One region of the Aurantimonas sp. A2-1-M11 genome, then DNA from elsewhere that is predicted to be linked to it. Evidence: predicted binding sites of a transcription regulator. Region 1 holds the regulator's gene; each other region holds the start of a gene.

Region 1 (7,420 bases):
TCGACATAGCGCGACAGCACCCGGGCCGTGTCGGCGATGGTCTCCGAGCGGCCGAGCTGCATCTCGGTGCCGGACAGGAACAGGGTCTCGCCCCCGAGCTGGCGCATGCCGACGTCGAAGGAGACCCGCGTGCGCGTCGAGGGCTTGTCGAAGATCATCGCCAGCACCTTGCCGGCCAGCGGCTGCGGGCCGTCGCGGCCGAGCGCCTTGCGCCTGGCCGCGTCGTCGATGATGGCGTGCAGGTCGCGGCTCGGGACGGCGGCGATGTCGAGGAAGTGCTTCGGGCCGTTTGCCATCGTCATTGTTGCCTCACGCGCTCTTGCGCCGGTTGCCGAGCGACAATGCCGACACCGCCGTCTCGATCCGATCCATCGCCTGCCGGACCTCGTCCGCGGTGACGTTGAGCGGCGGCAGCAGGCGCACGACATTGTCGCCCGCCGGCACCGCCAGAAGTCCGTTCTCGCGCATCTGCGCGACGAGCTCGACATTCGGCACCTTGGCCTTGAGCCCGATCAGCAGCCCCTCGCCGCGCACCGCCTCGATCACGTCGGGATAGCGGTCGGACAGTGACGCCAGCGACTGCTTCATCTGCAGCGACATGTCCCGCACATGGTCCAGGAACCCCTCCTCCAGCACCACGTCGAGCACCGCGTTGCCGACGGCCATCGCCAGCGGGCTGCCGCCATAGGTCGTGCCGTGCGAGCCCGGTGTCATGCCGCTGGCCGCCGCTTCCGTCGCCAGGCACACGCCGAGCGGAAAGCCGCCGCCGATGCCCTTGGCCGAGGCGAGGATGTCGGGCGCGGCGCCCGAATGCTGGTAGGCGAAGAACTTGCCGGTGCGCCCGACGCCGGTCTGTACCTCGTCGTAGATCAACAGGATGCCCAGCGTGTCGCAGAGTTCGCGCAGGCCCGTCAGGCACATCGGCGGGACGCTGCGGATGCCGCCCTCGCCCTGGATCGGCTCGATCAGGATCGCCGCGACCTCCGGACCCGCCGCCGCTTCGCGCAGCGCGTCATGGTCGCCGAAGGGCAGCTGGTCGAAGCCGTCGACCTTCGGGCCGTAGCCCTCGAGATATTTCTTCTGGCCGCCGGCCGCGATCGTGGCCAGCGTACGCCCGTGAAACGCCCCCTCGAAGGTGAGGATGCGATAGCGCTCGGGCGCGCCGTTCACGTAATGATAGCGCCGCGCCGTCTTGATGGCGCATTCCACCGCCTCGGCACCGGAATTGGCGAAGAAGGCGCGGTCGGCGAAAGTCGCCGCCGTCAGCCGCTCGGCCATCCGCCGCTGGTCCGGGATCTCGTAGAGATTGGAGACGTGCCACAGCTTCTCGGCCTGCGCCTTCAGCGTCTCGACCAGATGCGGATGGGCATGGCCCAGGCAGTTCACTGCGATGCCGCCGCCAAAGTCCATGTAGCGTCGGCCGTCGCGCGTCTCCAGCCAGACGCCGCTGCCGCGCTCGAAGGCGAGGTCGGCGCGCGCATAGGTCTCGAAGAGCGGCGAGGAATGGTCCGTCGTGTCAGCCATGGCCTTTGACTTTGCTGGATCGTGGATGTCCGATCCGGTTGTGGTTGCGAAAACCGGTTCGCAGGGCGAACCGCTGGGGCGGGATGCTTGAAACACCAAAGCCTGCCGATGGGGCAGGCTTTCGGGTGTTTTCCGAGGTTTCGGAACCTTCGCTATACCATGGGGAGCCGACGCAGTGTCAATCGAACCGCATTTTCGCCCCGCTTGTGGTCCATACGCTCGCGTGACGTCACCGGCGGCCACAAAGGCTGGGGAAAACACTCAAACGATTCCCCTGCGTCCCGGGCGAGCCTTGTCAGCGAGTCCGCGGCTGGGCTATCTTGGCGTCAACATACTAGATTTCGTGCGGCGGACCTAGTTCCTCAATATATCTTGTGCGTTCTGGCGCGGTCAGCCGTCGCGCTCGTGGAGGGATTCCAGCCGCAGCGACCATGCCGAAAGGAGCTTGCCATGGGCTGGACTGACGAACGCGTGGAGCTGTTGAAGCAGCTCTGGACCGAAGGCCTGAGTGCCAGCCAGATCGCCGATCGCCTCGGCGGCGTCAGCCGCAATGCCGTGATCGGCAAGGTGCACCGCCTGAAACTCGAATCGCGGGCCCGCCAGCCCAATGTGGCGCAGCCGGTGGCGGTCGAACGCCCTGCCCCGCGCCGTGCCGCCGAGGTCGAGACCGTCGAGATGGTCGTGCCCGCACGCCTCGTCGCCGCCTCCGCGCAGGCCCCCGGCCGCGCCATGCCCCGCACCATGGGCGCCACCGCGCTCAAGATGGAGCCGGAGGAAGAGCTGGAGGTGGTCGCCGAGCCGCACACGCGCGAAAGCGCCGAAGTGGTGCCGATCGCCCGCAAGCTCAGCCTCGTTGAACTCAGCGAGACCACCTGCAAATGGCCGGTCGGCGACCCGATGAAGCCGGACTTCCATTTCTGCGGCAACAGCGCGCGCGATTCCTCGCCCTATTGCGCCTATCACGCCAAGCTCGCCTTCCAGCCCTTCTCGGATCGTCGCCGCTCGCGCTGACGCCTCCCTTTCGGTCGAAACGACAGACACCCCGCGAGGCCAGGCCGCGCGGGGTGTCTTCTATGCCGTGATGTCTGCCGGGTGCGGGCGGCCCGGTGTCAGGCGCCCGCACCGACCCGCGTGCGCGCCGGCGCCGCGACGGGCTTGGATGCGCTGAACTGTTCGTCGAGGGCGTAGCCGGCGCCACGCACGGTGCGGATCGGGTCCCGCTGCCGGCCGCGATTGATCGCCTTGCGCAGGCGCCCGACATGCACGTCCACGGTGCGCTCGTCGACATAGATGTCCCGGCCCCAGACGCCGTCCAGCAGCTGCTCGCGGGAGAACACCCGGCCCGGCGACTGCATGAAGAATTCCATCAGCTTGAACTCCGTCGGCCCGAGCTTGATCTCGCGGCCGCCGCGCCTCACCCGGTGCGTCTCGCGGTCGAGGTCGATGTCGCCGGCGACGAGCTGGCTGGAAATCTTCTCCGGCTTGGACCGGCGCAGCATCGCCCGAACCCGGGCGATCAGCTCCGGCGTCGAGAACGGCTTGACGACGTAGTCGTCGGCGCCGACCGAAAGCCCGCGCACCCGCTCGCTCTCCTCGCCGCGCGCCGTCAGCATGAGGATCGGCAGGCGCTCGGTCTCCTCGCGCTGGCGCAGGCGGCGGCACAGCTCGACACCCGACAGCCCCGGCAGCATCCAGTCGAGGATCAGCAGGTCCGGGACTTCTTCCTTCAGCCGGATGTCGGCCTCGTCGCCCCGGTCGATGACGTCGACGACATAGCCCTCGGCCTCGAGATTGTACCGCAGGAGGATCCCGAGGGCCTCCTCGTCCTCGACGACGACGATCCGTGCGCTCATCTCAGACCTCGCGATCCTGGGCGTTCAGCACGGGCTGCGTCATCGTCGCCGTTTTGTCGCCCTTCGGACGTTCGTCCGCGATCTGCTGGCCGGTCTCGATGTAGTAGATCGTCTCGGCGATGTTGGTGGCGTGGTCGCCGATCCGCTCGATGTTCTTGGCGCTGAACAGAAGGTGCGTGCAGGAGGTGATGTTGCGTGGATCCTCCATCATGTAGGTCAGCAGCTCACGGAAGATCGACGTGTACATGGCGTCGATCTGCTCGTCATTGTCGCGCACCGCCAGCGCCCGTTCGGAGTCGCGCTCGCCATAGGCGTCGAGCACTTCCTTCAGCTGTTCGAGCGCCAGTTCCGACATGTGCTCGATGCCGCGCACCAGCTGGACCGGCTGGGCATGGTCGTGCACCGCGATCACCCGCTTGGCGATGTTCTTGGCCAGGTCGCCGATCCGCTCCAGATCGTTGGAGATGCGGATCGCGCCGACGATCTCGCGCAGGTCTACGGACATGGGCTGGCGCTTGGCGATCGTCAGGATCGCCCGCTCGTCGAGCGTGCGCTGCGCCTCGTCCAGCAGCACGTCGTCTGCGACCACCGACTGGGCAAGGCCCCAGTCGCTGCGCATCAGCGCGGCGACGGATTGCTCGACCATCCGCTCGGCCATGCCCCCCATCTCGGAGATCCGGCGGACGATCAGCTTCAGCTCGTCCTCGTAGGACGTGACGATGTGTTCGGACATGACCATGGCCGCTTCCTCCTGTCGATCAGCCGTAGCGGCCGGTGATGTAATCCTGGGTGCGCTTGTCGTCGGGGTTGGAGAACATCTTCTCCGTCGGCCCGACTTCCACGAGATTGCCCAGATGGAACATCGCGGTGCGCTGCGAGACGCGCGCGGCCTGCTGCATCGAATGGGTGACGATGACGATGGTGTAGTTCTGCTTGAGCTCGTCGATCAGTTCCTCGACCTTGGCGGTCGCGATCGGATCGAGCGCCGAACAGGGCTCGTCCATCAGGATCACCTCGGGCGACACCGCGATGGCACGGGCAATGCACAGGCGCTGCTGCTGTCCGCCCGACAGGCCGGTGCCGGCCTCGTCCAGGCGATCCTTCACTTCCTCGTACAGGCCGGCCTTCCGAAGGCTGGTGGCGACGATGTCCTGAAGCTCCGACTTGTTGCGGGCCAGACCATGGATCCGCGGGCCGTAGGCGACATTGTCGAAGATCGATTTCGGGAAGGGATTGGGCTTCTGGAAGACCATGCCGACCCGCGCCCGCAGTTCCACCACGTCGAGGTCGGGCGAATAGATGTCACCGCCGTCGAGCGTGATCTTGCCGGTCATGCTGGCCGACGCGATGGCGTCGTTCATCCGGTTCAGGCAGCGCAGGAAGGTCGACTTGCCGCAGCCGGACGGGCCGATCAGCGCAGTCACTTCGCGTTCCAGCACCTCGAGGTCGACATCGAACAGCGCCTGCTTGGTGCCGTAGTGGACCGACACCTTCTCGGCCTGCATCTTGGTCGCACTTTTTGGCTGCACGGCAGGACCTCTGTTGAGCGACGACTGAAGGTTTTCCATCATGGTGGTGTCCCGTTGCATTCTACCAGCGCCTTTCGAAGCGACGACGCAAGATGATCGCAGTGATGTTCATGAGCGAAAGAAAGATGAGAAGCACGCAGATCGCGGCACTTGTGCGTGCGACGAAGCCGCGCTCCGGGCTGTCGAACCAGATGAAGATCTGGGTCGGGAGCGCCGTGGAGGCTTCCATGAAGCTGTCCGGCGCGGCGACGATGAAGGCGTTCATGCCAATCAGCAGCAACGGAGCCGTCTCGCCCAGCGCCTGCGCCAGGCCGATGATGACGCCGGTCATGATGCCGGGGGCCGCCAGCGGCAGGACATGGTGGCCGATCACCTGCATGTCCGACGCGCCGACGCCGCGGGCGGCCTCGCGAATGGACGGTGGCACCGCCTTGAGGGCGCTGCGCGTGGTGATGATGATCGTCGGCAGGGTCATCAGCGCCAGCACCAGGCCGCCGACCAGCGGCACCGATCGCGGCATGCCGAAGAAGCCGATGAACAGGGCCAGGCCGAGAAGGCCGAACACCACCGAGGGTACGGCGGCGAGATTGTTGACGTTGATCTCGATGAAGTCGGTGAACTTGTTCTTGCTGGCATATTCCTCGAGGTACACCGCCGCCCCGACGCCCAGCGGCACGCTGACCAGAAGACAGATGAGCAGCAGGTAGAACGAGCCGACAATGGCGCCGCGCAGGCCCGCGATCTCGGGGAAGCGGCTGTCTGCCGAGGTGAACAGGTCCCAGGCGAAGGTCGAGCGGATGCGATCCTCGGCCTGCAGCGTCTGGAACCGGGAAATCGCCTCGTCGTTCAGCGGCCGCCGGTTCTCCGGCTGGGCCGTGGTGATCACACCCTCATAGAGCTGTTCGTAGGAATCAGTGACCGGCACCCACAGCGACAGCGTCTCGCCCGGCTGCAGCGTGCCGGCTTCCAGCGTGTCGCGGATGATGTATTGCGCCCCGTTGCTCAGGATCGAGGTGACCGCGCGCTGATCCGCGCGCTCCTGGGCCTCGGGAAACAGCTTGAGGATGGATTCGTCGGCCAGCGGTCCGGGCCGGACGTTGACCCCTTCGGCAGCCTCCGGCGGCACGGTGACGTCGATCCGCACCTGCGTCTGCGTCCAGGCCGGCAGCGACGTCATGATCACCGAGCCGACCAGCACGGCCAGCATCGACAGGGCGAAGATGATCGCCGCAAGACCGTAGATCCGCAGCCGCGTCTGCTTGCGCCGACGGGTCTTCAGGCTGTTGCGGATCGCCGTCCGGACATCGTTCTCGGGCAGCGTGGCGATACCGTCCAGGGTGGTGTCAGTCATATTGTTCCCGATACTTTCTGACGATCCCGAGAGCCAGGAGGTTGAGCGCCAGGGTGGCGATGAACAGGCTGAGGCCGAGGCCGAAGGCAGCCAGCGTCTTCGGATTGTCGAAGGCGGTGTCGCCGATCAGCAGCGTGACGATCTGCACGGTGACGGTGGTGACGCCCTCGAGGGGGTTGGCAGTGAGATTGGCGGTCAGACCCGCCGCCATCACCACGATCATGGTCTCGCCGATGGCGCGGCTGGTGGCCAGCAGGATGCCGCCGACGATACCGGGGAGCGCCGCCGGCAGGATGACCTTGGTCACCGTCTCGTTGCGGTTGGCGCCCAGCCCCAGCGAGCCATCGCGCAGCGACGTGGGCACCGCGTTGATGGCGTCGTCGGCCAGCGAGGAGATGAACGGGATGAGCATGACGCCCATCACCAGCCCCGGCACGATCGCCGCGGTGGGAGACACCGGGACACCGATCGAGGCGCCGAACTCGCGGATCGCCGGAGACACGATCAGCACGGCGAAGAAGCCGTAGACCAGCGTCGGGATGCCGGCGAGCACCTCGATCAGCGGCTTGACCGCGCTGCGCACCGGCTGGGAGGCGAACTCCGCCATGTAGATCGCGGCAAACAGGCCGACCGGCGTCGCCACGGCCATGGCGATCAGCGCGATCATCAGCGTGCCGGCGAAGACGGGGATTGCACCGAATGCGCCAGACGAGGCGACCTGGTCGGGCCGGATGGCGATCTGCGTGTCCCAGCGCGTGCCGAACAGGAACTCCGTCACCGGCACCAGCGAGAAGAAGCGGAACCCCTCGAAGACCAGCGACACGAGGATCCCGACGGTCGCCAGGATCGAGACGGTCGCACAGACGATGAGAATGCCGCGAATGACCCGCTCGGTCTTCTCACGCGCCCGGAAGCGCAGCGAAATGCGGGGCAGGATCAGGAGCACGGCCAGAATGCAGACCGCCACGACCGCGACGGGCAGCAGCCAGCTGGACAGTTGCTGGGCGGCGACCAGCGTCTGGGCACCTTCGAGAATGTAGGGCTCTGGCGTGCCGAAGGTCGTTCCGCTCGCGGCCTGCTGCACCTGGCTGACCAGAAGGCTTAGCTGGGCGGGCGTGGCGGCGTCGCGGATCAGGTCCGGCAGGGCCGAGATGACGACGGAA
Region 2 (7,420 bases), on a different contig from region 1:
ACCGCCGACCGCACCGAGCATTTCGTCACCGACGCCCATGGCCGCGACAATCTGGTGACCGGCACCATGGCCATGGATGCGGACGGCCGCTTCCTGGCGCTGAAGGTCGATCTGCACGCCAATCTGGGCGCCTATGCCTCGCAGTTCGGGCCGATGATCCCGTGGTTCGGCATGTCGATGGCGACGGGCCTCTACGACATTCCGGCGATCGACGTGGATTGCCACATGTATTACTCGAACACCGTGCCCGTCGACGCCTATCGCGGCGCGGGACGGCCGGAAGCGGCCTATCTGATCGAGCGGCTGGTCGACGAATGCGCCATCGCGCTGGGGCTGGCGCGCGACGAGATCCGCAAGCGCAACTTCATCCGCCCCGACCAGTTGCCGTACCGCACCCCGATCGGCCGTCTCTACGACACCGGCGATTTCGCCGGCCATCTCGACGCCGCCCTGCGGAAGGCCGGCTGGGGCAGCTTCGAGACGCGGCGCGCGGCGGCCAAGGCCGAGGGCAAGCTGCGCGGCATCGGCTTTGCGACCTATGTGGAAGCCTGCGCCTTCCCCGGCTCGGAGCCGGCCTATGTCGAGCTGACCCATGAGGGACGGATCGAGCTGAAGATCGGCACCCAGACCAACGGGCAGGGCCATGCCACGGCCTATGCGCAGTTCGTCGCCGAGGCGCTGAAGCTCGACTACGACCTGATCGACGTGCGCCAGGGCGACACCAACGACACGCCGACCGGTGGCGGCACCGGCGGGTCGCGGTCGATCCCGCTGGGCGCGGTCTCCGTGCGCCGGGCGAGTCAGTCGCTGGCCGAGAAGCTGAAGAAGCTGGCCGCCAACGAGCTGGAAGCGGCGGCCGTCGACATCGAGCTGGAGGGCGGCGAGGCGCGGATCGTCGGCACCGACCGGGCCATCGGCTTTGCCGCGCTGGCCGCGGCGGCGAAATCCGACGACGACCGCAAGGCGGTCGGCGAGTTCAAGCAGGACGAGGCGACCTATCCGAACGGCACCCATGTCTGCGAGGTCGAGATCGACCCGCAGACCGGCACCACCGAGCTTCTCGCCTATACGATCGTCGACGATTTCGGTGTGACGGTGAACCCGATCCTGCTGGCCGGCCAGATCCATGGCGGCGTCGCCCAGGGGATCGGCCAGGCGCTGATCGAGAACGCCGTATACGACGAGACCGGTCAGCTGGTGACCGCCAGCTTCATGGACTACGCCATGCCGCGGGCCTGGGACTTTCCGTTCTTCGACTTCCAGACCCGCAACGTGCCTTCGACGACCAACGCGCTCGGCATCAAGGGCGCCGGCGAGGCGGGCACGATCGGGGCAGCGCCGGCGGTGATGAACGCCGTCGTCGACGCGCTGCGGCCGGCGGGCGTGTCCCATATCGACATGCCGGCGACGCCGCTGCGCGTCTGGGAGGCGCTGCAGGCAGCGCGCTGAGACACGCGGCGGGGGATCGCACGGCCCGGCGGCAGGTGCCGCCGCGAAGGGGACAGCCGGCATGAACAGTTCGACGGAGGACGGGCGGATCTCCCGCCCGATGCTCGGAATCTTGCTGAAATGCATTTCCGTGGTGATCTTCGTCGGCATGCAGACGGCGATCAAGTCGGGCGGCGACGGCATTCCGCCGGGCGAGATCGTGTTCTTCCGCTCGTTCTTCGCGCTGATCCCGGTGGCGATCTATCTCGCCTGGCTCGGCGACCTCGGCACCGCGCTGAAGACCGACGATTTGCCCGGGCATGTCTTGCGCGGCCTCGTCGGCGTCACCTCGATGGGCTTCGGCTTCTTCGCGCTGACGCGGCTGCCCTATCCCGAATGGATCACCATCTCCTATGCGGCGCCGCTGCTCACCGTCGTCTTCGCCGCGGTGTTCCTGAAGGAAGTGGTGCGGCTCTATCGCTGGAGCGCGGCGATCGTCGGGCTCTTCGGCATCGGCGTGGTGACGCTGCCGAGCCTGTCGGTGACGGCCAAGCCGCTCGATGACGCGGAGCTGATCGGCATCGGCGCGGCGCTGATCTCGGCCACGGTCGCGGCCGTCGCGATGATCCAGATCCGCCGGCTGGTGCGCACCGAGGCGACGGCGACGATCGTGGTCTATTTCTCGCTGACCTGTTCGGTGATCTCGGCGCTGTCGGCATTCTTCTTCGGCTGGGTGATGCCGAGCCCCGAGCAGGCGGCGTTTCTCGTGGTGGCGGGGCTGTGCGGCGGCGTCGGCCAGCTGCTCCTGACCTCGGCCTATCGCTATGCCGACGCCTCGACCGTCGCGCCGTTCGAATACACCTCGATGATCCTGGCCATCGCCATCGGCTATTTCCTGTTCGGCGAGGCCGTCGGCGCCGCGACGCTGATCGGCGGCGGCATCGTCGTGTCGGCCGGCATCTTCATCATCTGGCGCGAGCACCGCCTGGGCATCGAGCGCAGCAAGGCCCGACGGGTGTCGCCGCCGGGCGGGTGAGTCCAAGGACGAGACTTCAGACGGCGGCACGTTCGTATCCGCGCGACGCGCTCAGCCGCCGCTTCCATCGGCGAAGATCGCGGCGAGGTCGGCGTCGGTCAGGCGGCGGATTGCGCCGGGTGCGAGGTCGGCCGGGAGTGCCAAGCCGCCGATGTGTTGCCGGTGCAGCGTCTCGACATGGTTGCCTGTCGCGGCAAACATCCGGCGGACCTGATGGTAGCGGCCCTCGTGAACCTGCAGGATCGCTTCCTGCGGGCCGACGATCTCCAGCTCTGCCGGGGCCAGCGGCTTGTCCTCGCCCTCCAGCATCAGGGTGCCCGCGGCGAAGAGTTCGGCCTCGCCGCCCGTCATCGGCCGGGCCAGACCCACGCGATAACGCTTCGCCACATGATGCTTCGGCGAGATGATGCGATGGAGCAGCGCCCCGTCGTCGGTCATCAGCAGCAGCCCGGAGGTGTCCTTGTCGAGGCGGCCGACCGTCGAGATGGCGGGGTCGCGCCGGCGCCAGCGCGGCGGCAGGAGATCGTAGACCAGCGGCCCCGCCTCCTTGCGCGAGCAGGTGACGCCGAGCGGCTTGTTCAGCATCAGGGCGAAACCGGGCAGGGGATCGAGCGCCTCGCCGTCGACCACCAGCCGTGCTTCGAGATCGTGTGTCAGCGCGATCCGCGTGTCGGCCTGCAGGAACGGGGCGCCGTCGAGCCGGATGCGGCCGTTTCGCGCCAGAAGCTGGATCTCGCGCCGCGAGGCATAGCCCAGATTGGCCAGTAGCCTGTCGAGCCGGGAGGTCGGCGTCTTCGTCACTTGCGCGCCTCGAAGATCTTGTAGCCGGCCTCGTCCGCCACCGTGTTCACGGTCCGGAAACTCGTGCGCAGCACCGCCTCGTAGGGCATGTGGCGGTTGGCGACGAGATAGAGCATGCCGGACCGGCGCAGCATCCGGCCTGCGGCGGTGATGAAGGCCTGGCCGAGCCCGCGATCCTCGATCCCTTCCGCATGGAAGGGCGGGTTCGACACGACGAAATCGAGATCGGCCAGCGCGCTTTCGCGGGCGTCGGCCCACAGGAAGCGGGCCCTGGGGTCGGCGACATTCACCTTCGCCGCCTCGACGGCGCGGCGATCGATCTCGACCAGCGTCAGGGCCTCGACCTTCGGGGATGCCAGGACGCCGATGGCCAGGATGCCGAGCCCGGCGCCGAGATCGGCGCCGTTTCCCACGAGGGGCGGGAGGTGGCGAAGCAGCAGGGAGGTTCCCGGATCCACCCGGTTCCACGAGAAGATGCCCGGCTGCGAGCGCAGGCCGATGGCCTCGACCGTGACGGGGGCGCCCGCCGCGATCGCCTCGGTGAGCCCATGTGGTGAATCCGGCCGGCGGACAGCGCAGATGCGCTGGCGGGCCTTGAAGTGCTCGGCGACGTCGCAGCCGAAACCTTCCAGCTCGGCGCGCAGGCGCTGGCCGCCCTTGTCCTTGGCCGCCAGGACCGTCAGCGCGCCGCCGGGCGCCAGAACGCGCAGCGCGTGGGCCAGCACGAAGCGCCGTTCGATCGCACCGGGCGGCGCGGCGACGACGATCGCGTCGAAGGCGGCATCGGGCAGGGTCTCCAGTGCTTCGGCGCCGGGCCGCAGCGGCGACAGCTGCACGGCCCCGTCGGGCACGTCCACGAGATTGGCGGGCGGCGCGCCGTAGACGGCGCTGCGCAGCGAGGGGGGAGGATCAATATTCGTCACGCACCTGCCATAGCAGCTTTGGCTGCGTTGCCGAAAGCGCCTGCAGGCCGCGAACTCGGGGCCGGAGACCGGCTGGGCGGAACCGGACGGAGCGCGTATGCGCGGCAACCCCGTCAGCTGCGACATGCTGCCCCATCACCATCGACACCCAACCGTCATCCGGCTGTGACCTCGGCTGATTACATCAGTCTGGAACCATTCCAGTCCGGCACCTGCCGGGCCGTTCGAGGGTTCGCAATCTCTTCTGCGACAGGGGTCAACGATGAACGAACACACCAGACGCACCGTCTTCCGTACCAGCCAGCTCGAAGAGGCCGACGGCGAGGGCACCAACCCCACCGACAACCGCACCATGGGCGAAATCATCGCCGCGCGCTTCTCGCGCCGCGACTTCCTGCGCGGCTCGATGGCCGCGACGGCGATCGCCGCCACGGTGAGCCCGCTGGCGCTGCTGGCTGCCGACGAAGCCCATGCCCAGACCGGGGCGGGCTCGCAGTTCGACTTCACCGAGGTCGAGGCCGGCGTGGACGCCACGCATCACGTGGCCGAAGGCTATGACGCCGACGTGCTCATCCGCTGGGGCGACGCGATCTTCCCGGATTCGCCGGAATTCGATCCGACGAACCAGACGCCGGAAGCCCAGGCGCGCCAGTTCGGCTACAACAACGACTATGTCGGCTTCATCCCGCTTGAGGATGGCTCGTCCGAGCACGGGCTGCTCGTGGTCAACCACGAATACACCAACGAACATCTGATGTTCCCGGGCATCGTCACGGTCAATGGCGACGAAATCACCATTGCCGACGCCGACCAGAAGCGGGTCGACATCGAGATGGCGGCCCATGGCGGCACGATCATCGAGATCCGCAAGATTGACGGCAAGTGGCAGCTGGTGCGCGACGGCGCCAAGAACCGGCGGATCACCGCCGACACGGAGATGGAGCTGACCGGCCCGGCGGCCGGCCACGACCGCCTGAAGACCGCTGCCGATACGACCGGCCGCAAGGTGCTGGGCACGATCAACAACTGCGCCGGCGGCGTGACGCCCTGGGGTACCTACATCATGGCCGAGGAGAATTTCCACGGCTACTTTCTCGGCGAACTGCCGGAGGGCAATGAAGAGGCCGCGAATTACGAGCGTTACGGCGTGCCGGATGGCAGCTATGCCTGGGGCAATTTCCACGACCGCTTCGACGTCTCGAAGGAGCCCAACGAGCCGAACCGCTTCGGCTGGATCGTCGAGGTCGACGCGATGGACCCGAACTCCACCCCGAAGAAGCGGACCGCGCTCGGCCGTTTCAAGCACGAGGGTGCCGAGTCTATCGTCAACAGCGACGGCCGCGTCGTCTTCTATCTCGGTGACGACGAGCGCTTCGACTATGTCTACAAGTTCGTCACGGCCGGCACTTACAACGAGACCGACCGGGCGGCCAACATGGACCTTCTCGACGAGGGCACGCTGTATGTCGCGCGCTTCGACGAAGACGGGACGATGGTCTGGCTGCCGCTGGTCCATGGCGAGGGTCCGCTGACCGCCGAGAACGGCTTCAACAGCCAGGCCGACGTGCTGATCGAGACCCGGAAGGCCGGCGACCTGCTCGAGGCGACCAAGATGGACCGTCCGGAGGACATCGAGCCGAACGGCACAAACGGCCGCGTCTATGTCATGCTGACCAACAACACCCGCCGCGAGGAGGCGAACGCCGCCAATCCGCGCGTCGACAACAAGTTCGGCCACATCATTGAGATCGCCGAAGAGGGTGGCGACTTCGCCGCCACGACGGGCACCTGGGAAGTCCTGCTAAAATGCGGCGATCCGTCGATCGCCGAGGTCGGTGCAACCTTCTCGACCGAGACCACCAAGAACGGCTGGTTTGGCATGCCCGACAATTGCGCCGTCGATTCCGACGGTCGCCTGTGGGTCTCCACCGACGGCAACTCGCCGAAGGCGACCGGCCGTACGGACGGCCTGTGGGCCGTCGACACGGACGGCGAAGCGCGCGGCACGTCGAAGCTGTTCTTCCGGGTGCCGGTCGGCGCCGAGATGTGCGGTCCGCTGATCCTGCCCGACATGCAGACCGCCTTCCTGGCGGTGCAGCATCCGGGCGATGGTGGCGAAGACTGGGAAGGCTTCGGCCGTCCGTCCTATTACGAGGATCCGTCGACCCGCTGGCCGGACTTCCAGGACGACATGCCGGTTCGTCCGTCAGTTCTGGCGATCACCAAGCAGGGCGGCGGCCGGATCGGCTGATCGCTGAACACCTGACATGCGAAACGGGCGGCCATGATGGCCGCCCGTTTCGTTCCAGATGATCGTCAGCCACGAAGGCTGGCGAGGCCGCGCCGATCCCCGTGGGCGGCGACAAGCCCGGCGCACCGGCCGGCGCTTGAGCCCTGCGGTCAGATGCCGGCGCCCTTGTCCTGGGGCAGGGTGGACGGCGCATCGGCGGGGGAGGCCTCCTCGTCCAGGCGGCGGGCTTCGTCTTCCTCGGCGACCCGGGCCGTCTCCTCGGCTGCTGCGGCCTCCGCTGTGGCGATGGTCTCCTCCTCCTCGGCGGCGATGGCGGCTTCGGCGCGCGGATCCAGCGTGAAGCTCGTCGGGGTCTGGGTCCTGGCCAGCGGCACCGTCTGGAAATCCGCCCGCTCGTCGACCGGCCGCGCCTCGCGGCGATAGGTCCGGTAGTAGGAATAGGCGGCATAGGCCACCGCGGCGGTGCCGACCGCCTGGAACATGCCCTCGGGGCCGAAGGTCTCCATCAGGAATGCCGCATAGATCGGTCCGACCATCGTGCCGACGCCATAGAGAATGAGCAGGCCGCTGGAGATCTTCACGAAATCCTCGTCGGCGGCGTAGTCGTTGGCATGGGCCACGGCCAGCGAATAGGACGGATAGACGATGCCGCCGAGGATGAAGGCGACGACGAAATAGACGGTCGAGCCCCAGGGCATGTCATCGACATAGACGCCGAGAACGGCGGCGACGAAACCGATCAGCCCGGCCGCGGTCATCACGTAGCGTCGGTCCATCCGGTCGGAGATGCGCCCGAGCGGCACCTGGAAGACGATGCCGCCGCCCATGGCGACGACGACAAGGGTGGCGATCTCGGTGGTCGACAGGCCGATCTTCTGGCCGAACACCGGCGCCATGTTGTTCCAGCCGCCGGACATGACGCCGGCAAGCACGACGCCGATGGCTGCGACGGGCGAGTTGCGGAAGATCAGGCCGACGTCG
Region 3 (7,420 bases), on a different contig from region 1:
GACTTCACAGCGAGCGCCTGGGCGGCGTCGGCCACCCGGATGGTCGAGCCGGCCTTCAGGCCGAGCTTGGAGGGCGGCTGCGATGCGGCGTTCTCGCTGACGGTCAGCTCGCTGTTCATCGACAGGCGGCCGGCCTCGATCATCTCGAACAGCAGGTACAGCGTCATCATCTTGGTGAGCGAAGCGGGATAGCGCAGGCCGTCGGCCGCCTCCTCGTAGAGGGTGCGGCCGCTGCCATAGTCGACGACCAGCGTCGATGCGGCCCTCACTTCCGCCTGGCCCGGCGACACGGTCGCGGCGCCAACCCGCGCATAGGGCAGGAGGCCGTCTGTCGTCAGTTCGGACGACTGGCAGGCGACCATCGCCAGCGCCAGCAGCGGGGCAAGCGCCGGTTTGAGCAAAGCGAGCGGGCGAAGCCGGAGCGGCAGGCGCTGGGTCAAGATCATCTCGTCAGGTTCGAATGGCCGAAAGCTAAGTCGCCTCGACCCGGCCCTGTCAAATAACAGTCCCGACTTCATGATCGCTTAACGCTGGTTGTGCTTTCGCGACCACACTCTCGCGGAGGCTTTGCCAGTCGTCCCGGCCTTTGCAGCGGGACATGCATGGCTGCGATGGCGTTCGCCTGTTCCGGCGGTCTAGAAGATGCCGGTGCGCGCGGCCTGCGGCCCCCGGTCGCCACCCGCCGTTGTCCACCCGCCAGCCCTCACCCCGGATTGCCGCCATGATCGAGCCTGCCTTCATCCTCACGCTGTCCTGCAGCGACCAGCCGGGCATTGTCGCGGCCGTCACGACCGAACTGGCCGATGCCGGCGCCAACATCGCCGAGAGCGCACAGTTCTGGGACCGACAGACCGGGCGCTTCTTCCTGCGGATCGCCTTCACGGCGCCAGCGGGGGCCAGCCGGGACGCGCTGGAGCGCCAGCTCGCTCCGGTGGCCACGCGCTTCGACATGAAGCTCGCGATCGCCGACGAGGCGCGGGTGCCGAAGATCATTCTCATGGTCTCGAAATTCGACCACGCGCTGCTGCATCTCCTCTATCAGATCCGCGTCGGATGGCTGCGGGCCGAGGTGGTCGCGATCGTCTCCAACCACGCCGATTCCCGCCGCACGGCCGATCACGAGGGCGTGCCCTTCCACCACTGGCCGGTGACACGCGAGTCCAAGGCCGAGCAGGAAGAGCGGCTCCTGACGCTGGTGCGCGAAAGCGATGCGGATCTCGTGGTGCTGGCCCGCTACATGCAGGTGCTGTCGGACAATCTCTCGCGGCGCCTGTCCGGCAAGATCATCAACATCCACCACTCGTTCCTGCCGAGCTTCAAGGGGGCCAAGCCCTACCACCAGGCCCATGAGCGCGGCGTCAAGCTGATCGGCGCCACCGCCCATTACGTCACCCCCGACCTCGACGAGGGGCCAATCATCGAGCAGGAGACCGAACGGGTCAGCCATGCGCTGTCGCCCGACGATTTCGTCGCGGTCGGCCGGGACGTGGAAAGCCGGGTCCTGGCCCGTGCGGTCAAGATGCATCTGGAGCGCCGCGTCATGGTCAACGGTCACCGTACGGTGGTCTTCCGCTGATCTGCGGCCGCCGGGACCCGGGCTCAGGCAGGCTCGGCCATCCGCGCGGCAGCCACCTCCTCGGCCTGCAGGGCGAAGACGTCCGCCGGCGAGAAATGCAGATCGACGCGGGTGCCGCGCACCGGCGGCGGCGAGGTCGGACGGTTGAAGGTGTCGGCCAGGACGGTACCGCCGGCGACAATCAGCTTCAGCCGCACCACCGAGCCGAGGAAATGCGCGTCCTCGACCAGTCCGACGAGGCGGTTGGTCCGGTCCGGGGACGGCTCCAGCCGGAGCGCCTCGGGTCGCAGCGCCAGGGTCACGGCCGTACCGGCGCTGCAGGTCGGCGGCTCGGCCAGGGTCACCGGACAGCCCTCGACCACGACCGACCCGTCCGGCGACACCACCCCCTCAACGCGGCTCAGCGAGCCGACGAAGCCGGCGACGAAGCGGCTTTGCGGCCGGTTGTAGATGGCAAACGGGGCATCGCATTGCTCGATCCGGCCCTCGCTCATCACCACGATGCGGTCCGACATGGACAGCGCCTCCTCCTGATCGTGGGTGACGAAGATCGTGGTGATGCCGAGTTCGCGCTGCAGCGCGCGGATCTCCTCGCGCAGCGACACCCGGATCTTGGCGTCGAGCGCCGACAGGGGCTCGTCGAGCAGGAGCACGCGCGGGCTCGGGGCGAGCGCCCGCGCCAGCGCGACGCGCTGCTGCTGACCACCGGACAGCTGGTAGGGATAGCGGTCACCCAGATGCGGCAAACCAATCAGTCTGAGCATCTCCTCGACGCGCGCGGCGACCTCGCGCTTCGACCGGCCCGCGACCTTGAGGCCGAAGGCGACATTGTCGGCCACCGACAGGTTGGGAAACAGCGCATAGGCCTGGAACACCATGCCGATCCGCCGCCGGTTCGGCGCCAGCCCGGTGACGTCCTCGCCGTCGATGACGATGCGCCCCGCCGAGGGTGTCTCGAAGCCGGCGATCATGCGCAGCATCGTCGTCTTGCCGCAGCCGGACGGGCCGAGGAAGGACACGAACTCGCCCTTCTCGACCCCCAGCGCGAAGTCGCGCACCACGGTGCTCGGGCCGAAGCTCTTGGATACGCCGGATATTTCCAGGAAGCTCATCGCGTGGCCCGCCTTGCGAGTTTGAACAGGGGACGCCCCGATCGCGGCCGTCCCGGCGACTGGCTGGCGAAGAGCTGCAGCAGCCCCATGCAGGCCCAGGTGATCGCGAAGGCGATCATGGCCAGCGCCGCCGGCTCATAGGCCCGGTTGGCGCCGATCAGGGCCAGATAGGGACCGAAGGCCGGCCGGTTGAGCAGGCTCGCCAGCACGAACTCGCCGATGACGATGGCAAAGGTCAGGAAGGCGCCGGACAGTACCGCGGCCCTGACATTGGGCAGGATCACCTTGAACAGGATGGTCGAGCGCTTCGCCCCGAGGCTCTCGGCCGCCTCCGTCAGGGTGCGGATGTCGATCGCCGCCATGCCGGTATCCACGGCCCGGAACATGTAGGGCAGCGACAGGATCACATAGCCGAAGACCAGGAGGAGATTGGTGCCGTTCGCGCTGTTGGTGAAGGGCAGCCAGGAGGACGAATTGTAGAGCCGGATATAGCCGAAGACGAGGACGATGGGCGGGATCACCAGCGGCAGCAGGGTGATGAACTCGACCAGCGGCCGCAGTTTGGGAAAGCGCAGCCGCACCCAGTAGGCCGTCGGCACGACGAGCAGCGCGCCGAGCACGATGGTCGCCAGGGCGGCGACGACGGAGAAGGTGAAGGTCGTGCGGAACTGCGGGTCGGAAAAGACCACGCGATAGGCCTCGAAGCTCCAGATGCCGCGCAGCATCGACAGGGAGAACTCGAAGGTCGCCACCAGCGGCAGCACGAAGTAGAGCGCGCCGAGGACGACGATGACGGCCGGGCCGATCCGCGAGGCCGTCATCGCTGCCACCGTTCGGCGCGCGCCCGCAGCCACAGATAGAGCAGGTTCGAGCAGCCGGTGATGACGATCATCCCGAAGGCCAGCGCATAGCCGAGATTGGGGTTGTAGAGGACGTCGCCGCGGATCTGCGCATACAGCAGGATCGGCACGATGTTCAGCGACGAGCCGGTCAGCGCATAGGCGGTGGCGATGGCCCCGAAGGAATTGGCGAAGAGCAGGAGGAAGCAGCCGAGGATCGACGGCGCCAGCACCGGCAGCGCCACCATGCGCCAGTATTGCCAGCGCGAGGCCCCGAGGATCGACGCGGCCTCGCGCCATTCGCCCTTGAGGCCGTCGAGGGCCGGGGTGATGATCAGCACCATCAGCGGGATCTGGAAATAGAGATAGGTGATCGTCAGCCCCCAGAAGGACAGGAGGTTGAAGCCGAGCGCATAGATGTTGATGCCGGCAGCGTCCTTCAGGAACAGCGTCACCAGGCCGAGCCGCCCCAGGGTGGCGAGGAAGGCGAAGGCCAGCGGAATGCCGGCGAAGTTCGAGGCGACACCGGAGAAGGTCACCACGGTCGGACGGATCCACGCCGGCAGGCGGCCATGGACGATGGCATAGGCAAGGAAGAAGCCGATCAGCGCCCCGAGAGCGGCCGAGGCGAGGCTGACCTGGATCGAGATCGCATAGGCCGCCATGATCTGCGGCGTGAACAGGCCGAGAATGTTGTCGAAGGTAAAGGCGCCGGTCCGATCCTGGAAGGCGCCGGTGATCAGATAGAGGGTCGGGCCGATCAGGAACAGGACGGCGAAGCCGAAGAAGGGCGCCAGCCCGAGCCAGGCGAGCGAACGGGTTGGCCGGCGTGCCGGAACCACGTCGCCGACGGCGTCAGCCGCTGCTGCATCGATGGCTGCGCCCATGGACCCCCGCAAATCACCGGACCCGTAGAAGGGGAGCGCCCGCCAGGCACGGGCGCTCCCTTCGATGTCGTTGTTACTGGACGGTCGCGCCGACGACGCTGTCCCACTTGGCGGCGATCTCGGCCTTGGCGGCGTTCTGGTCCTCGAGGGTCGGGAAGACCGCCTTCTCGTAGGCTTCGGCCGGCGGCAGCTTGTCGAGCAGGTCCTGCGGGATCTTGCCGGCCTTCGACATGGCGTTGAAGCGGATCGGGTGGCAGTAGCCCTTCAGCCAGGTCAGCTGGCCCTCGTCCGAATACAGATATTCCATCCACAGCTTGGCGGCATTGGGATGGGGCGCATAGGCGCTGATCGCCTGGACATAGACGCCGGCCACGACGCCGTCGGACGGCACAACGACCTCGATCGGCGGGTTGCCGTTGAGATTGTCGCGCATGGACAGGAGATTGTAGTCCCAGTTCATCGCCACCGGCGTCGTGCCCTGGGCGATCGGGGCCGCCTCGGCGTCGACGGAGACGAAGTTGCCGGCCTCGTTCAGCTGCTTGAAGAAATCGAGACCGGCGGTCGCCGCGTCCTGACCGTTCTTGGCACCCTTGGCGATGCCGGCGGCATAGAGCGACATGATGGCGTTGTTGGCGCTGCGCGGATCACCGGCGAGGGCGACCGAATTGGCGTATTCGGGCTTGAGGAGATCGGCAAAGCTCTGCGGCGCCGTGTCGATGACATCCTTGTTGATGCCGAAAGCCAGCACGCCGTAATAGTCGCCATACCAGTGGCCGTCCGCATCCTTGGCGTCGTCCGGGATCTCGTCCCAGGTCGCGACCTTGTAGGGCATCAGCAGGCCTTCGGCCTGAGCCGCCGGGCCGAAGGAAAGCCCGATGTCGAGCACGTCGGGCGCCTGGGGACCGGTATTGCCCTTGTTCGCCTTGACGGCCTCGATCTCGTCGCCGGAGCCGGCATTCGGGTTCAGCTCGTTGACCTCGATGCCGTACTTGGCCTTGAAGCCCTCGATCATCTCGCCGTAATTGCACCAGTCGTGCGGCAGGGCGATCGTGGTGAGCTGGCCTTCTTCCTTGGCGGCGGCGACGAGTTCATCCATCGACATCGCTGCGCCGTCGGCCTGGGCGAAGGCCGCGCTGGTGGACAGCGACAGGATTGCGGTCAGTGCCGCGATGCGTGTGCAGGACCTGTTCATACGGAAACCCTCTCTGGCCTTTCGCCGGATCGGCGATGGCGTTCAAACCCAGTCGTCTCAACTCGGAGCGATGGTGCGGTAGCATCGGCGCATGACACTTCGATGTCGCTGCGCAGATGCGGCGGCCCGTCGGGCGCCGTTCACGCGAGGCGTCATCAATCCGATATTAAGCACCGGTAATCCCGCGACGGACAATAGCAGGGGGAAACATGACCGGACTGTCCGCCTTTCCGGCCGCCGGCCGCTTTCATCGCGGCAACATCCACACCCATTCCGATCGCTCGGACGGCGTGCTTTCGCCGCAGGCCGTCTGCCGCCACTACGAGGAGGCGGGCTACGACTTCCTCTGCCTGTCCGACCATTTTCTGGAGCGTTTCGGCTTTCCCGTCACCGACACGACGCCCTATCGCAGCAACCGCATGACGACGATCTTCGGTGCCGAGATCCACGCGCCCGAAAACAGTCATGGCGAGATCTGGCATCTGCTGGCCTGCGGCCTGCCGCTCGATTTCGCGCCGCTCGGCCCCGACGAGGACGCCGTGGCGCTGGCGACGCGCGCGGTGGCCGCCGGGGCGTTTCTCGGCATCGCGCACCCGCAATGGTCGTCTTTGACCATCGAGGACGGGCGGCAGATGGCTGGGATCGCCCACGCGGTCGAGATCTGGAACACCGGCTGCGACGTCGAATGTGCCCGCGGCGACGGCAGGATGCTGCTCGACGCGTTGCTGAACGAAGGCCACCGCCTGACCGGCTACGCCGCCGACGACGCGCATTTCACGCTTTCCGACCACAATGGCGGCTGGATGATGGTGAAGGCCGAGGCGAACGAGCCCGAGGCTCTGCTCGCGGCCATGAAGGCCGGCGCCTACTATTCCTCGCAGGGCCCGGCCATCGTCGATCTCGTCGTCGTGGCCGACCAACTGGAAATCACGAGTTCTCCGGTGGTGACGATCTCGCTCGTCGGGCGCGGTTCGCGGGCGGACTGCGTGACCGGCCGCCAGCTGACCCGCACCACCCTGCCGCTTGACAGGTTTGCGGGCCACTGGTGCCGCGTGGTCGTGACCGATGCCGCCGGGCATCGCGCCTGGTCGAACCCGATCTGGCTCTGATGCGTTGCAGGCGGGAGTTGGCAATGCTGGGCAAATCGATCCGGTTGCCTATGTTCCGCCCGCCGCCGCCGGGCCTGCCGGCGGTTTCGCCGCCATCGCCCATCCCTCCCCCGATCCGTGACCCGACCCATGCGCGCAGCCATCTATTTCACGCCGCCCGCGGGTGCGCCCCTGACCCGCACCGCCGCACGGTGGCTGGGCCGCAGCGCCTTCGACGGCGAGCCGACGCGTGCGCCCGATCCCGCCGTCGACCCGCTCGTCGCCTCGCCGGCGCGCTACGGCTTCCACGCCACCATGCGCGCGCCGTTCCGCTTCGCCGAGGGCGTGGATCTGGCAGAAGTGGATGCGCGGCTCGCCGCCTTCTGCGCGTCCCGGGACCGGGTGCGGATCGACCGGCTGGTCATCGCCCGGCTCGGCCCGTTCTTCGCCCTGGTGCCGGAGCGCGCTCCCGAGGCGCTGGGCGATCTGGAGGCGGCGGTGGTCAACAGCTTCGAGCCGCTGCGCGCGGCGGCCACGCCCCAGGAGATCGCCCGTCGTCAGCCCGAGGCGCTGAGCGAGCGCCAGCGCGACTATCTGGCGCAATGGGGCTACCCGCATGTCTTCGAGGAATTCCGCTTCCACATGACGCTGACCGGCAAGGTTCCGGCCGCCGAGCGGGACACCGTCGAGGCGCAGCTGCGCGACACGTTCGGCGAATTCGACGGC

What was found. Region 1 encodes PhoB, which activates phosphate uptake and scavenging genes when phosphate is short. Its sites were predicted from a motif close to TGTCATNNANCTGTCAT; they were not measured.
Region 2: a site for PhoB is predicted at 4,331-4,347, ahead of VQ042_RS10260 (PhoX family protein). Genes of this name have one in related genera too.
Region 3: a site for PhoB is predicted at 5,698-5,714, ahead of VQ042_RS03015 (CehA/McbA family metallohydrolase). Genes of this name have one in related genera too.

Annotation. Positions count from the first base shown of each region.
Region 1 is NZ_JAZHLI010000011.1:51,394-58,813, forward strand. Features, by position in the region: gene argF (ornithine carbamoyltransferase) at 1-302, opposite strand, end outside; gene VQ042_RS07395 (aspartate aminotransferase family protein) at 310-1,524, opposite strand; gene VQ042_RS07400 (GcrA family cell cycle regulator) at 1,975-2,535, shown strand; gene phoB (phosphate regulon transcriptional regulator PhoB) at 2,634-3,377, opposite strand; gene phoU (phosphate signaling complex protein PhoU) at 3,379-4,116, opposite strand; gene pstB (phosphate ABC transporter ATP-binding protein PstB) at 4,136-4,945, opposite strand; gene pstA (phosphate ABC transporter permease PstA) at 4,968-6,257, opposite strand; gene pstC (phosphate ABC transporter permease subunit PstC) at 6,250-7,420, opposite strand, start outside.
Region 2 is NZ_JAZHLI010000018.1:9,834-17,253, reverse strand. Features, by position in the region: gene VQ042_RS10280 (xanthine dehydrogenase family protein molybdopterin-binding subunit) at 1-1,449, shown strand, start outside; gene VQ042_RS10275 (DMT family transporter) at 1,511-2,464, shown strand; gene VQ042_RS10270 (pseudouridine synthase) at 2,516-3,265, opposite strand; gene VQ042_RS10265 (class I SAM-dependent methyltransferase) at 3,262-4,188, opposite strand; gene VQ042_RS10260 (PhoX family protein) at 4,451-6,439, shown strand; gene VQ042_RS10255 (MFS transporter) at 6,589-7,420, opposite strand, start outside.
Region 3 is NZ_JAZHLI010000004.1:93,072-100,491, reverse strand. Features, by position in the region: gene VQ042_RS03045 (D-alanyl-D-alanine carboxypeptidase family protein) at 1-446, opposite strand, end outside; gene purU (formyltetrahydrofolate deformylase) at 722-1,576, shown strand; gene VQ042_RS03035 (ABC transporter ATP-binding protein) at 1,600-2,688, opposite strand; gene VQ042_RS03030 (ABC transporter permease) at 2,685-3,509, opposite strand; gene VQ042_RS03025 (ABC transporter permease) at 3,506-4,414, opposite strand; gene VQ042_RS03020 (ABC transporter substrate-binding protein) at 4,488-5,606, opposite strand; gene VQ042_RS03015 (CehA/McbA family metallohydrolase) at 5,816-6,715, shown strand; gene VQ042_RS03010 (DUF1045 domain-containing protein) at 6,845-7,420, shown strand, end outside.